DNA from 3 places in the Paenibacillus sp. DRB1-1 genome. Region 1 is predicted to be linked to each of the others. Evidence: riboswitches for the same ligand, from Rfam matches in the RefSeq annotation. Region 1 holds a riboswitch; each other region holds the start of a gene.
What was found. A riboswitch is a leader RNA that binds a small molecule or an ion and turns the genes downstream of it on or off. The one in region 1 is predicted to bind glycine.
Positions count from the first base shown of each region.

Region 2: linked by a shared signal. The riboswitch ahead of sdaAB (L-serine ammonia-lyase, iron-sulfur-dependent subunit beta) and the one ahead of ACQW03_RS17340 (alanine/glycine:cation symporter family protein) in region 1 are both predicted to bind glycine.
Region 3: linked by a shared signal. The riboswitch ahead of gcvT (glycine cleavage system aminomethyltransferase GcvT) and the one ahead of ACQW03_RS17340 (alanine/glycine:cation symporter family protein) in region 1 are both predicted to bind glycine.

Region 1 is NZ_JBODQH010000001.1:3,892,403-3,896,651, forward strand. It holds gene ACQW03_RS17330 (LacI family DNA-binding transcriptional regulator) at 1-557, opposite strand, end outside; gene ACQW03_RS17335 (glycoside hydrolase family 1 protein) at 770-2,227, shown strand; glycine riboswitch at 2,396-2,472, shown strand; glycine riboswitch at 2,491-2,585, shown strand; gene ACQW03_RS17340 (alanine/glycine:cation symporter family protein) at 2,745-4,163, shown strand; gene ACQW03_RS17345 (iron-containing alcohol dehydrogenase) at 4,221-4,249, opposite strand, start outside.
Region 2 is NZ_JBODQH010000001.1:2,075,498-2,079,746, forward strand. It holds gene ACQW03_RS09155 (ABC transporter ATP-binding protein) at 1-185, opposite strand, end outside; gene ACQW03_RS09160 (DUF6359 domain-containing protein) at 511-2,100, opposite strand; glycine riboswitch at 2,315-2,430, shown strand; gene sdaAB (L-serine ammonia-lyase, iron-sulfur-dependent subunit beta) at 2,643-3,332, shown strand; gene sdaAA (L-serine ammonia-lyase, iron-sulfur-dependent, subunit alpha) at 3,322-4,221, shown strand.
Region 3 is NZ_JBODQH010000001.1:4,110,864-4,115,112, reverse strand. It holds gene ACQW03_RS18570 (PTS mannitol transporter subunit IICB) at 1-943, opposite strand, end outside; gene gcvH (glycine cleavage system protein GcvH) at 1,321-1,719, opposite strand; glycine riboswitch at 2,114-2,212, shown strand; gene gcvT (glycine cleavage system aminomethyltransferase GcvT) at 2,389-3,489, shown strand; gene gcvPA (aminomethyl-transferring glycine dehydrogenase subunit GcvPA) at 3,616-4,249, shown strand, end outside.

The DNA.
Region 1 (4,249 bases):
ATGCTGCTCGGACGACCAAAAGCATTGGATATACGAGTATAGCCTTTTTGTATCAAATGTTTGAGCGCTAACATATATCCTTCATACTGGTCCATAGCGACGGAGCGAATATCGGTATGCTCCATTCGTTGCCACGAAACGATCGGGCCATATTTGCAATAGGTACTCAAAAAATCAGTGTCATTCACGCAGGAAATGATGACCAGCGCATCGACTCTTTTTCTTTTTAAATCCTCAAAGGCTTGAAGCTCTTTCTTTTTGTCTTCTCCCGAAGTATAAATAATGGTTTGGAATCCATACTGGCCGGCTACTTCCACAAAGCTGTCCAGAAAAGCGAGAACAATTTCATTAATAGTTGAAGTAATGATACCGATCTGAAGCGTCTGACCCTTGGATAGAGAAATGGCATTCCGATTAGGAACATAATCTAATTCCTGCATGATTTTCAAAATCTTAGTTCGTGTTTCGTGACTGACATGGGGGGACTGATTTAATACTCTGGATACCGTAGCTTTGGAAAAGCCCGCCAGTTTTGCAATTTGATCAAGATTCGACATGGTGCTTCTCCTCACATAAGAAAAAAATACTTGACATGAAACGCGTTACAACGATTAGGATGCTTATGAAGGCATTACGTCTATTTTAAAGCATCTGTCAATGCTTTTCAAAGGAGAACGGTTACCGTTAGGTATTGATTCACATTTGCAGCACTTGATGGGATTACTGGACCAAAGTAAAAATCTTAAATACGGAAAGAGGTTTTTATACCATGACGAAGACGCTAAAAGGATTTCCAAAAAACTTCTTGTGGGGTGGTGCAACCGCAGCTAACCAACTGGAAGGCGCTTTTGACGTAGATGGAAAAGGATTGTCCAGTGCAGACATGGTTGCCTATGTACCCAAAGCAGAGCGCAAGAACGATCATGCTATGGAGATTTCGTCCGAGCGACTCGAAGACATTTTGGCAGGCAAAGTCAATGCCCGTTTTCCAAAGCGTGAAGGTGTGGACTTCTTCCACCACTACAAAGAAGATATTGCATTGTTCGCGGAAATGGGCTTTAAGGTATTTCGTATGTCCATCCACTGGTCGCGGATTTTCCCGAATGGCTATGATGCCGAGCCGAATGAAGCAGGATTACAATTCTACGACAATGTATTTGATGAGCTGCGCAAATATGGTATTGAACCGCTGGTAACATTGTCACATTATGAGACACCGCTGGGTTTGACTCAGAAGTATAATGGCTGGCTGGGTCGTGAAGTTATACAGCACTACGTAAATTATGCCGAAACTGTGTTCACGCGTTATAAGGATAAAGTAAAATACTGGCTGACCTTTAATGAAATCAACGTAATGACCATGAGTCCGTTTACCGGTGGCGGGGTGGTCATTGACCGTGTAGAAAACAAACAACAAGCGATATATCAAGCACTGCATCATCAATTTGTAGCTAGTGCACTGGCGACCAAACGGGGACATGAGATCATCCCGGGCGCTCAGATCGGCTGTATGTTGGCTCGTTTGGAAAGCTATCCACATACGTGTAACCCAGAGGATATACTGAAAGCCCAGAATGAAAATCAGATGAACCTATTCTTTACGGATGTGCATGCCCGTGGGGAATATTCCAACTACATGAATCGTTATTTTGAAGAAAATAATGTTGTTATACACACAGAACCAGGCGATGCCGAAATTTTAAAAAATAACACGGTCGATTATATCTCATTCAGCTACTACATGACCTTGACCGTTTCTGCAGGTCCAGAAGGTGAGAAAGCAGCAGGAAACCTGATTGGTGGCGTGAAAAATCCATATTTACAGTCCTCTGACTGGGGATGGCAAATTGATCCGATCGGTCTGCGTGTTACACTGAACACGTTATATGACCGCTACCAAAAGCCGCTGTTCATCGTGGAAAATGGCCTAGGTGCTTATGATAAGGTAGAAGAAGACGGTTCTGTGCATGACACATATCGTATTGATTACTTGCGTCAGCATATTGTTCAAATGAAGGAAGCGATTGCCGACGGTGTTGATCTGCTTGGCTACACCAGCTGGGGTCCTATCGACCTTGTGAGCATGTCTACTTCCGAAATGTCCAAGCGCTACGGATTTATTTACGTTGATCTGGATGATGACGGTAACGGAACGCTCAAACGCTCCAAAAAGGACTCATTTAACTGGTATAAAAATGTGATAGCAACCAATGGTGAAGAATTGTAATACTATATCTTCTCGGGCGGGTATAGCAGAGGACATCCTAAGGATGCAATCTGCTGTACCCGCTTTTTTGATAGACACAATAATAATATTTCAGCGGGCTTCACAAACTTTTCACTTGTAATAAGCTGAAAGTTTTCTGTATAATAAATAAAAATTTCATATGTCTGGTTGATGTTTGCGGGAGATGGAACGAAAGTTCCGACCGAAGGGGCAAAACTCTCAGGTGCTTAGGCTGATTACAGCAACAAGCGGGGACCGTAAACGGACAGAACTCTGGAGAGACCCTTAATTGGGCGCCGAAGGTGCACCGCAGAGAACATCTGCTTAAACTCTCAGGCAAAAGGACAGAGACGCGAATAACCTGTGACAGGGAATGCCCTAGGCTTTTTTATAAGCTATTAGAGGCAGAAACCTGCGCAAGATGGTTGTATTTTTTCGTGCCTTTAACCTCTCCAGGAGTCGAATCAGCGGATTTGACTCTTTTTTGTTTTCTAATATGCTGGAGGAGCGGGTTGAAATGAATTTGGTACATGTGTTAGAAGCGATTAGCAGTTGGATATGGGGGGCGCCTCTCATCATTCTTGTCATGGGAACGGGGTTGTGGCTGACCATACGTTTGAAGATGCTGCAGGTATTCCGCCTGCCCCTGGCGATCAAGCTGATCGGTAAGGCCCCGAATGAAGGCAGCGGGGATGTAAGTAGTTTTGCGGCTTTGAGTACAGCGTTGGCGGCTACAGTTGGCACAGGAAGTATTGTCGGCGTAGCGACAGCCATTAAGCTGGGCGGGCCGGGTGCCTTGTTCTGGATGGTCGTTGCAGCCTTTTTTGGGATGGCGACGAAATATGCGGAAGGTGTACTTGCGGTAAAATACCGGGTGAAGGATCGGAATGGGCAATTTTCCGGCGGCCCGATGTATTATATTGAGAAAGGTCTGGGACGCCGTTTTAAACCGCTGGCGATGCTGTTTGCTTTTTCGGGCATGCTGGTAGCGTTGTTCGGGATTGGAACGTTTCCGCAGGTCAAAGCGATTGTATCTTCGACTGAAAATAGTTTTGGCGTTCCGCCCATTGTAACGGCACTGATTATTGCTATCCTTACAGGACTTGTTACTATTGGAGGACTCAAAAGCATTGCCAAGGTATCGACGAAGGTCGTTCCTTTTAAAACAGGCTTGTATGTACTGATCTGTCTCATCGTACTGATTCGGTTTGCTGACCAACTTCCTGCTGCAATTGCGCTGGTGCTCCATTCGGCATTTTCAACTACATCTGCAACGGGCGGATTTGCCGGAGCTACGATTATGCTAGCGATGCGAAGTGGGGTAGCCAGAGGTATTTTTGCCAATGAGGCCGGATTGGGAAGCGCACCGATTGCAGCTGCAGCTGCCAAAACTAAATGGCCTGCGGAGCAAGGGCTAATTTCCATGACAGGCGTGTTTATTGATACGATGGTTATTTGTGTGATGACCGGGTTGACGCTACTGGTTAGTGGTGTGTGGAGCGGGCCTACCGACGCGGGCCTGATGACTCAGCAAGCATTTTCCAGCGCATTCCCGCTGGGGGCAGAACTGCTCACAATCATTCTGATTATGTTCGCGTTCACCACCATGCTCGGCTGGAACTATTACGGGGAACGCTGTGTTGAATATTTGCTTGGGGTCAAGTGGATTAAGCCATACCGTTATCTGTTCATCGTACTGGTTGCCGGGGGTGCGTTCATTAAATTGGATGCGATTTGGCTGCTGGCAGATATATTTAACGCAATGATGGCTTTCCCGAACCTGATTGCCCTGCTCGGCTTATCAGGAATTGTAGTCGCAGAAACCCGAACCTATATGGATTCTCTGAATTCTAGTAAGAAAAAGGGCATTCTTGCAGGTGCCAGTGTAGGGGCAGCTATCCAAGTAGAAGAAAAAGGACAAACGGTTAATTCATAAATTCCAAAAGGGAGTGCCCTCAGTCATCACAGGCTTGAGGACACTCCCTTTTGAATGTTATAACGATGCGTGCAAAATAGCTGAAA
Region 2 (4,249 bases), 1.8 Mb from region 1:
ATGTCATGCAGTTGTGCGATCGAAAGCGCCAGCGCGCTTTTGCCACAGCCGGATTCTCCGACTACAGCCAGCACTTCATTGGGGTTGACCGTCAGATCCAGATGGTCGACTGCGGGGTGATATTGATCCTTGATGCGAAAAGATACGGATAATCCTTTAATTTCCAACACGGGTTCGGTATTCAATGCGCGCTTCCTCCATTCTCCATGGTCTTGTCCCGCTTATTCTCACCATGTTTGATGTTTAAAACCTCTCATGAACATTACATACCGTTTTTATCGGAATAATTTGAATACATCCTATCACCAGTATATGGATATATCAATTAAGATTATGCTATCAACATCATTTAAAAAATCAATGATCCAGCAGTAGCGCGGCCTTTCTGGCACAAAATGTAATGAAATAACCAACCACAGGTTAATTTTCATTACAAAAAAAGTCGTTTGATCCCTCCGCAGGGATCAAACGACTAACTAATACCAGCTCACATTGAGCTTCTGGCGATAATTATGAAGCCGCTCCATAGGAGCCAGACTTGAACGTTCTAGGATCGTACCATTTGTAACCTGCTGCCGGAGCAGACCAAGGCTCAGGCTGCGGTTCCGTGGAAGCCGCAGGCTCCTCGAATGGCAGAAGCTTCGTTGGTTGATCCAGAGTCAAACCTTCCACATCGGACAATTTCGTGTAGTCCTGCTTCCATGCAAGCCATTGGACCGTTTGCACCAGGAAGGTGGAATCATCCACTTCTTTAAAACCATCATATGTCTTCTTCGACTGTCCGTTTTCCTCACGCACATATTTCGGTGTAGCATCTTCTACAGGGGAAGAATCACCGATGAACGCTGCCTTGCCTTGACCTACCTTGGAGATAGCGGCATAAGGTCCTTCCGCACGGCCCCCGCCGTTATAAACTCCCTGGTCTACCGCATTCCCCCATTTTTTCGTGCCTGAAGGGATATAAGCAATGCCTTTAGCCTTGGTAGGATCAATAATAGCCAGCGTAGATCCTGCATGCATTGCAATCGAGCGCACACCCTTGGTAATGCCGAAAGATTGATCTGCGGCTACAATGTCGGTAGCATTCACGTCACCGAGCGCATTGTAACGGAAACGAACGCCAAAGTTGGTCGCCAGCCAATCGGAGCTTGTTAATCCTTGCATCGCCGGTGATGCAGCTTCTTCTGCAGTCATGCCTTTGGCCGGATTAGTATAGGCTCCACGACGGTAGCCATTCATAACCTCGGAGGAATCCCAACGGTTTTTGTTACGGTCCGCATTATAATGATCGGAGATGAAGAAAACGCTCCCCCCGTTATTCACGTATTGCAGCAGGGCAGCCTGCTCGGATGCCTTAAAGGCAACATTCGCTTCACCAATAATGAACACATCATATTGGCGCAGCTTGTCATATGTTATGGCCTGCTCTCCATAAGTAAAAGGAATGGGACGGTTCAATTGGTCTACCGTAAAGCCTACATTACGCAGTCCATTGGCAAAGTCGGAGAAGGCGCCTTCAATGACCCAATCTGCTGCACCAGCGGTCTGGGCGTGCGTATTATCGAACAGCACCTTTTTGCCTTTTCCATCCGGCAGTGTAGTACCGGGTTGACCCGGGTTGCCAGGTTCACCTGGTTCACCCGGCTCGCTTCCGTTCACCAGTTCAACAGCGCTTGGGCTTTTCACTCCACCAAAATTATTGTAGGCGCCGAGTGTACCCGTCACACGAATTTTGCTGCCGATCAGCTCAGGATGGCCTGATAGCCCATATTGTCCTCTATACGCTGATGTCAGCTGTACATCCAATAGGTTAGACGTGTTACGTTCATTCGCCTGGTCGGCAATCAGTACGTTAAAATCATTCGCAAACGGGGAAGAAAAATTAGCCGTTTTCGATCCGGTAGCATGTCCGACGATGTAACCTTCCACCGTCACCGTACCTTCACTGCCTTGGCGCTGAAGTGCTTCGGCTACTGTCAATGCTCCCTCTGCCTTGACCTGACCGAATGGAACGAAGATCCCGATCAGCAGTGATACGATCGCTGCTAGATGCAGCATCCCTTTTAAGCGTGAACCTGTGAATCGCAAGCCTTTTACCATACGTCAATATCCCTCCTATGATTTCCATAAATATACTTGTCCTTTATCAGATTAGCCGCCAATCTTCTAATTCCTTCCTGGTTTCATCCATAATTATGTAAATTTTAATCTTTTTTATTGGGAACGCACCTGTTTATGTAAAAATTAAACCTGTGATTGACACCGAGCACGCCATACATTACGCTAAGAAAGACATGTAGAACGGTATACGCGAATGAAGATGACGGGAGAGTCTGTCCAGGGAGCCTACACTCTGGCGGCACCGAAGGAGCAAGGCGTCAGCACCCGGCTGACGGATAATCTCTCAGGTCCATGTATCGTCATCTGACGCAACTCTGGAGAGAGCGCAAGCCACCCAAGGGGTAAAGGCGGTAAGAACACCGCACGAAACTCTCAGGTAACGAGGACAGAGATAAGGGAAACTTCCTTATCCTGTCCTTTTTTGTGCTCACATTGTGCGTCAGCATTAGGAACCGTCATAACCGCGCAAAGACGCGGAAATACCATATAGTATGGTATTAGAACATACAGGGGGCCACACCATGCGTTTCAAAGATGTATTTTCCATTATCGGTCCGGCCATGACCGGACCTTCCAGCTCACACACCGCAGGCGCGGTACGGCTCGCACGCGTTGCACGGCACTGGCTCGGGACGCAGCCTGACCGTGCCCGTATGACACTGTACGGCTCCTTTGCCGATACGTATAAAGGACACGGTACAGACCTAGCGCTCATCGCAGGGCTGCTTAATTACGATACGGACGATCACCGGATTCCAGATGCCGAGCAATGGGCAGAGCAAGCCGGGATGGCCGTGGAATTCGCCGTCAGCGGACTCCCCGCGCCTCATCCGAACACTGTCCGTTTCGAGCTGTGGAAGGGCGAGGATCAGCGCACACTGTTGGGCTCCTCCATCGGCGGCGGCAGCATCCATGTCCAGCAGCTTAACGAATTCCGGGTCAATCTGACCGGGGAGCTGCCTACGCTGGTGCTTCTCCACTCGGATAAGCCCGGTACATTGGGCGCGATAACTTCAGCGCTGGGCGCGGCCCACATTAACATTGCCTATATGCACGTAGATCGCAAAGGCCGGGATGGTGAAGCACTCACCGCCATTGAAACGGACAGTTCTGCTCCAGCTGAACTGATTGCGGAACTGCGTTCTTTACCTCATATGTATGAAATTAAGATGATTAATTTGAAAAAAGGAGCTGAATCCGATGCGGTTTAGCCATCTGCATGAAATCAGCGCTTTATGCGCTGAAGAATCCACCACAATTGGCCGCTTGATGATTCAAGAGCAGGTACAAGAGACGAATACAACGGAGGAAGAAATCTTTCGCCAAATGTCTGATTATTATGAAGTCATGAAGAAAGCCGTTCATCGCGGTCAGACACAAGACACCGTATCCCGCAGTGGATTGACGGGCGGTGACGGCAAGCGCCTAGCCGAGTATCTGCGGGCAGGAGAAACCTGCTCCGGTGATGCCTCCGCGCTCGCCATGGCTTATGCCCTCTCCGTGTCGGAGGTTAATGCATCCATGGGTCGCATTGTCGCCACGCCTACCGCAGGCTCATGCGGGGTTATCCCTGGTGTGTTCATCAGTGCGCAGGAGCGGTTCGGCTGGGATGATGAGCATATGGTGAACGGTCTGTTCGCCGCTGGAGCCATTGGCTACGTGATCGCCAACAACTCCTTCATTTCTGGCGCGGAGGGAGGCTGTCAGGCTGAGATTGGCTCAGCTATCGGGATGGCCGCTGGCGCTATGGTCGAGCTGCGCGGTGGTACGCCTGAACAGGCTGTTCACGCCGTAGGTCTCGCTCTTAAGAACACGCTCGGCCTGATTTGCGACCCCGTCGCCGGACTCGTGGAGATTCCGTGCATCGTGCGCAATGGGCTGGGAGCCGTGACTGCGCTTGCCGCAGCGGACATGGCTTTGGCGGGTGTGCGCAGCGCTATTCCGTCTGACGAAGTCATCGACGTGATGCTTGAAGTCGGCAGTGCGATGCCGTCGAAGCACCGCGAGACCGCCAAAGGCGGCTTGGCCCAGACGCCGACTGGCAAGCGTTTGACCGAATCACTTACACGCAACACACCGACCAAGAAGGATAAGTCATAATTTATAAGCGGTAGCCTCCTTAAAATAA
Region 3 (4,249 bases), 220 kb from region 1:
TTAGAAAATAGGCGATGATGCTACCCGGTGAAGGAGCAGCAACCAGTCCGGCACCTGTCAACATAAAACAGAAGGTTCCCACAACGCCCCCAGCTATAGCAGCAAGAATCAAAATCGGCTTCATCAAAATATAAGGGAAATAAATTTCATGAATCCCGCCGAAAAAATGAATGATGACTGCGCCAGGAGCTGACGACTTCGCAGTGCCTTTGCCGAACAGGCAGTAGGCCAGCAAAATACCGAGCCCTGGCCCAGGGTTAGATTCCAGCATGAACAGTACGGATTTTCCTGTTCTTGCAGCTTCCTCCAACGCAATCGGACTCAATACTCCGTGATTCAGCGCGTTGTTTAAAAATAATACTTTTCCGGGCTCAATAATGAGGTTGACAAGCGGCAGTAGCCCTGCGTTCACGAGGAACTGTACCCCTGCCGACAATATTTGACTGATCATTTGTACAATCGGGCCGATCGCCACATGGGCAAGCAGTGCTAGAATGGCACCGATAATCCCGGCCGAAAAGTTATTGACCAGCATTTCAAAGCCTGATCTGACCTTGCCTTCAATGGCCTTGTCGAACTTCTTCAATATCCACGCAGCCAGCGGACCAGCTACCATCGCGCCCAGGAACATCGGGATATCGGCTCCCACTATGACACCCATCGTCATAATGGCACCAATCACACCTCCACGCTGTCCGTGAATCATCGTGCCCCCTGTATAACCGATCAGTAGCGGCAACAAATAATTTTTCATCGGGTCAACCAATTGTGCAAAACCTTCGTTTGGAAACCATCCGGTCGGAATAAAGAGTGCCGTAATCAGCCCCCACGCAATAAAGGCTCCCATATTGGGCATAACCATACCGCTAAGAAAACGGCCAAAACGCTGTACGGCGACACGAGTGCCTCCTTTTGAACTTGGCTTTGCGTCCAATGTACTCATATTCAAATCCTCCTTGTAGGTAAGCATCACTACCTTTTCTTAAAATTCATACTAAATGACAGCGCTATCTTCATCAACGAAATGAAAACGTACTTTCGTCATGAACGTTGATGACAACATTTAAATTTAAATTATCCGGGAAGGTATTATACCTGCATAATTCTTCTTAATATGACCTGTAGCTATAGAAATTAGTCGAAAAACCGTGCTGGATTATGTATGATTCTTATATGGGGACAACCCTCTAAATCAGAATAAAACACGTAATTACGTTTGCAAAAAGACAAAAAAATAGCCGCTATGTTAAATCATAGCGACTATTTTATACAATAATCGAGCAGACAAATAACCCTCTTACTCCATACTACAATGCTCCATTACTGCCCATCGGAAATCAACTGCTCATACTGGTCCGCAGACAGTAGCTTGCCCAAGGCTTCCTCCACCTCTTTATCCATCTCTACTTCGATCATCCAACCTTTGTCATAGGGAGATTCATTCACTAGCTCAGGCGTACTTTCCAGCGTTTCATTCACTTTTAATATGGTTCCCGTCACCGGAGCAAAAAGGTCGGATACCGTCTTCACCGATTCAATCGTACCGATCTCCGCTCCCTGCTCAATCGTTGCTCCCGCCTCAGGTAATTCTACAAAAACAATATCACCCAGTTGATGCTGTGCAAAGTCTGTAATACCAATCCGCACCGTTCCATTCTCTGTCCGCTGAACCCACTCATGTTCGTCTGTATACCAAAGTTGCTGCTTCACTTCACCCATTCTGTTCCCCTCACTTCCATATGAATAAAATCGCTTTTGCTCACCTGTATTAGACAGGTTAAGATTATGACAACAAGAACACTCATGTCAATAATACTAACAAAAATACTTCATATCACCTCATATAGCGTACTATATAAAAAAATGATAGCTTATAACAAACGCTTACATATCCTTATTTATATATTAAATGTTTTTTCTATTATTTTTGATGACATTTTTATTGACATTTTGAATGAATTTGCGTATTAATGGGTTATAGCAAATGCTTTGGGAAACACACCGACAACTGCAAACGCGGATGAACGCGGAGGGAGAGACTGCCAAAAAGATTCGCATAGCTGTTGCCGCTTGTGAGACATAAGTGCACGCGAATCGGATCAAGTTGTTATCTGCAAAGCCAGGTAATATACCGTTGATCCCGAAGGTAGCGCCGAAGGAGTAAACCTGCATTGCAGGTGAATCTCTCAGGCAAAAGGACCTCTGCCGGACGCATCTCTGGAGAGCATTCGCTATTGGAGCGGATCACCCAAGGGGAAACCCGGTACATACCGGGGTAACTTTCTGGTATCAAGGACAGAGCTGAAAAAAGAGTGTAGACTGCCGTCTATACGTTTTTTTCGGCCTGTCTTTTTTGTTTAGCCGATCACACCGGATAGGAGTGGAATAATGACTAATTTGCGAAAAACACCGCTATATTCGTCCTACGGGACGCAGTCTGGGGTTCGTTGTATTGACTTTGGCGGCTGGGAGCTCCCGGTTCAGTTTAGCGGCATTCAAAAGGAGCATGAGGCCGTCCGGCAACGTGCGGGTTTATTCGATGTATCGCATATGGGCGAATTTTTGGTTGAAGGCAAAGAGGCCGAAGCTTTTCTGCAAAGGGTGACCACGAATGATGTCAGCCAGTTGGAACCAGGTCAGGCACAATATTCACTCCTGTGTTACCCCGATGGAGGTGTAGTAGACGACCTACTTGTTTACTGCAAAGGACCGGAACGCTACATGCTCGTTGTGAACGCATCCAACATCGATAAGGATTGGGATTGGCTAATTCGTCATATGCCTGCATCCGTTCACATGGAGAATATGTCTGATGCGATAGCATTGCTGGCGTTGCAAGGACCGGAAGCAGCACGTATTGCCGCAGCCGTGGCAGATACGGACATTACGAATCTGGCATCTTTCCGCTTCCATGAGAATGTGCCATTGTTCGGAGCAAAAGCACTTGTCTCACGAACCGGATATACGGGCGAAGACGGTTTTGAATTTTATGTACCTGCTGCGGAAGCACCAGCCGTATGGGAGGGTTTGCTTCGTTCCGGTGAGTCGTATGGGCTGATTCCCGCTGGACTTGGTGCTCGGGATACACTACGCTTTGAGGCACGATTGCCGCTGTACGGTCAGGAGTTATCTGCCACGATTTCACCACTCGAAGCTGGTCTAGGTTTCTTCGTCAAGCTGAATAAAGGAGATTTTATCGGTAGAGAAGCACTGCAACGTCAGAAAGAACAAGGGATTCCTCGCAAATTGATCGGGCTGGAAATGATTGATCGCGGTATCCCACGCGCCCATTACCCAGTATTCGCAGAAGGACAACACATTGGTGAGGTTACAACGGGGACTCAGTCGCCCACCTTGAAGCGTAATCTGGGCCTCGCCTTGGTGGACAGTCGTTTTAGCGCCCTCTCTACACCGTTGGAGGTTGAGATTCGTGGCAAACGCCTGCGTGCCGAGGTGGTGGCAGCACCCTTTTATAGACGCCCGCGCTGATCTTAAACTCTTTTTATTTCTATAAAGCAAACATGTCAGATATGAACTTCTGGTTTTTTCATCTCACACACTTTTTTATTAGCTAATTTACGTTTGAAATTTGCTTTTCGAAAGGAGCCAGAACCTATGAAGCAGCATCGTTATCTCCCTATGACTGAACAGGATCAAACCGAAATGCTACGTGTGGTCGGTGTATCATCCATTGATGATTTATTCAGTGACATTCCAGAGGCCATTCGATATCAAGGGGAACTGCCTCTTTCTTCTCGACTCGATGAGAAAGCCTTAACCCGCCACTTGGCTGAGCTGGCCGGACACAACGCCAATACAGACACACATGCCAGCTTCCTTGGCGCAGGAATTTATGATCATCATATTCCGTCCGTCATCCAGCACATCACTTCACGCTCGGAATTCTATACAGCCTACACCCCCTATCAGCCGGAAGTAAGCCAAGGCGAGCTACAAGCCATTTTCGAGTTTCAGTCGTATATTTGCGAATTGACGGGCATGGCTGTAGCTAATGCCAGCATGTACGACGGAGCGACTGCACTGGCTGAAGCGGGCTCACTGTCCGCCGCAGCTACCCGCCGTAAACAGCTTATCGTATCAAGGTCCGTCCATCCGGAGGCACGTCAGGTATTGGCAGCCTATGCACGCGGATTGGATTTGGACATCGTGGAGATCGGCTGTTCGGACGGCGTAACGGATGTTGATGCGTTAGCGGCAGCCGTATCGGAACAGACCGCGGCTGTTTTGG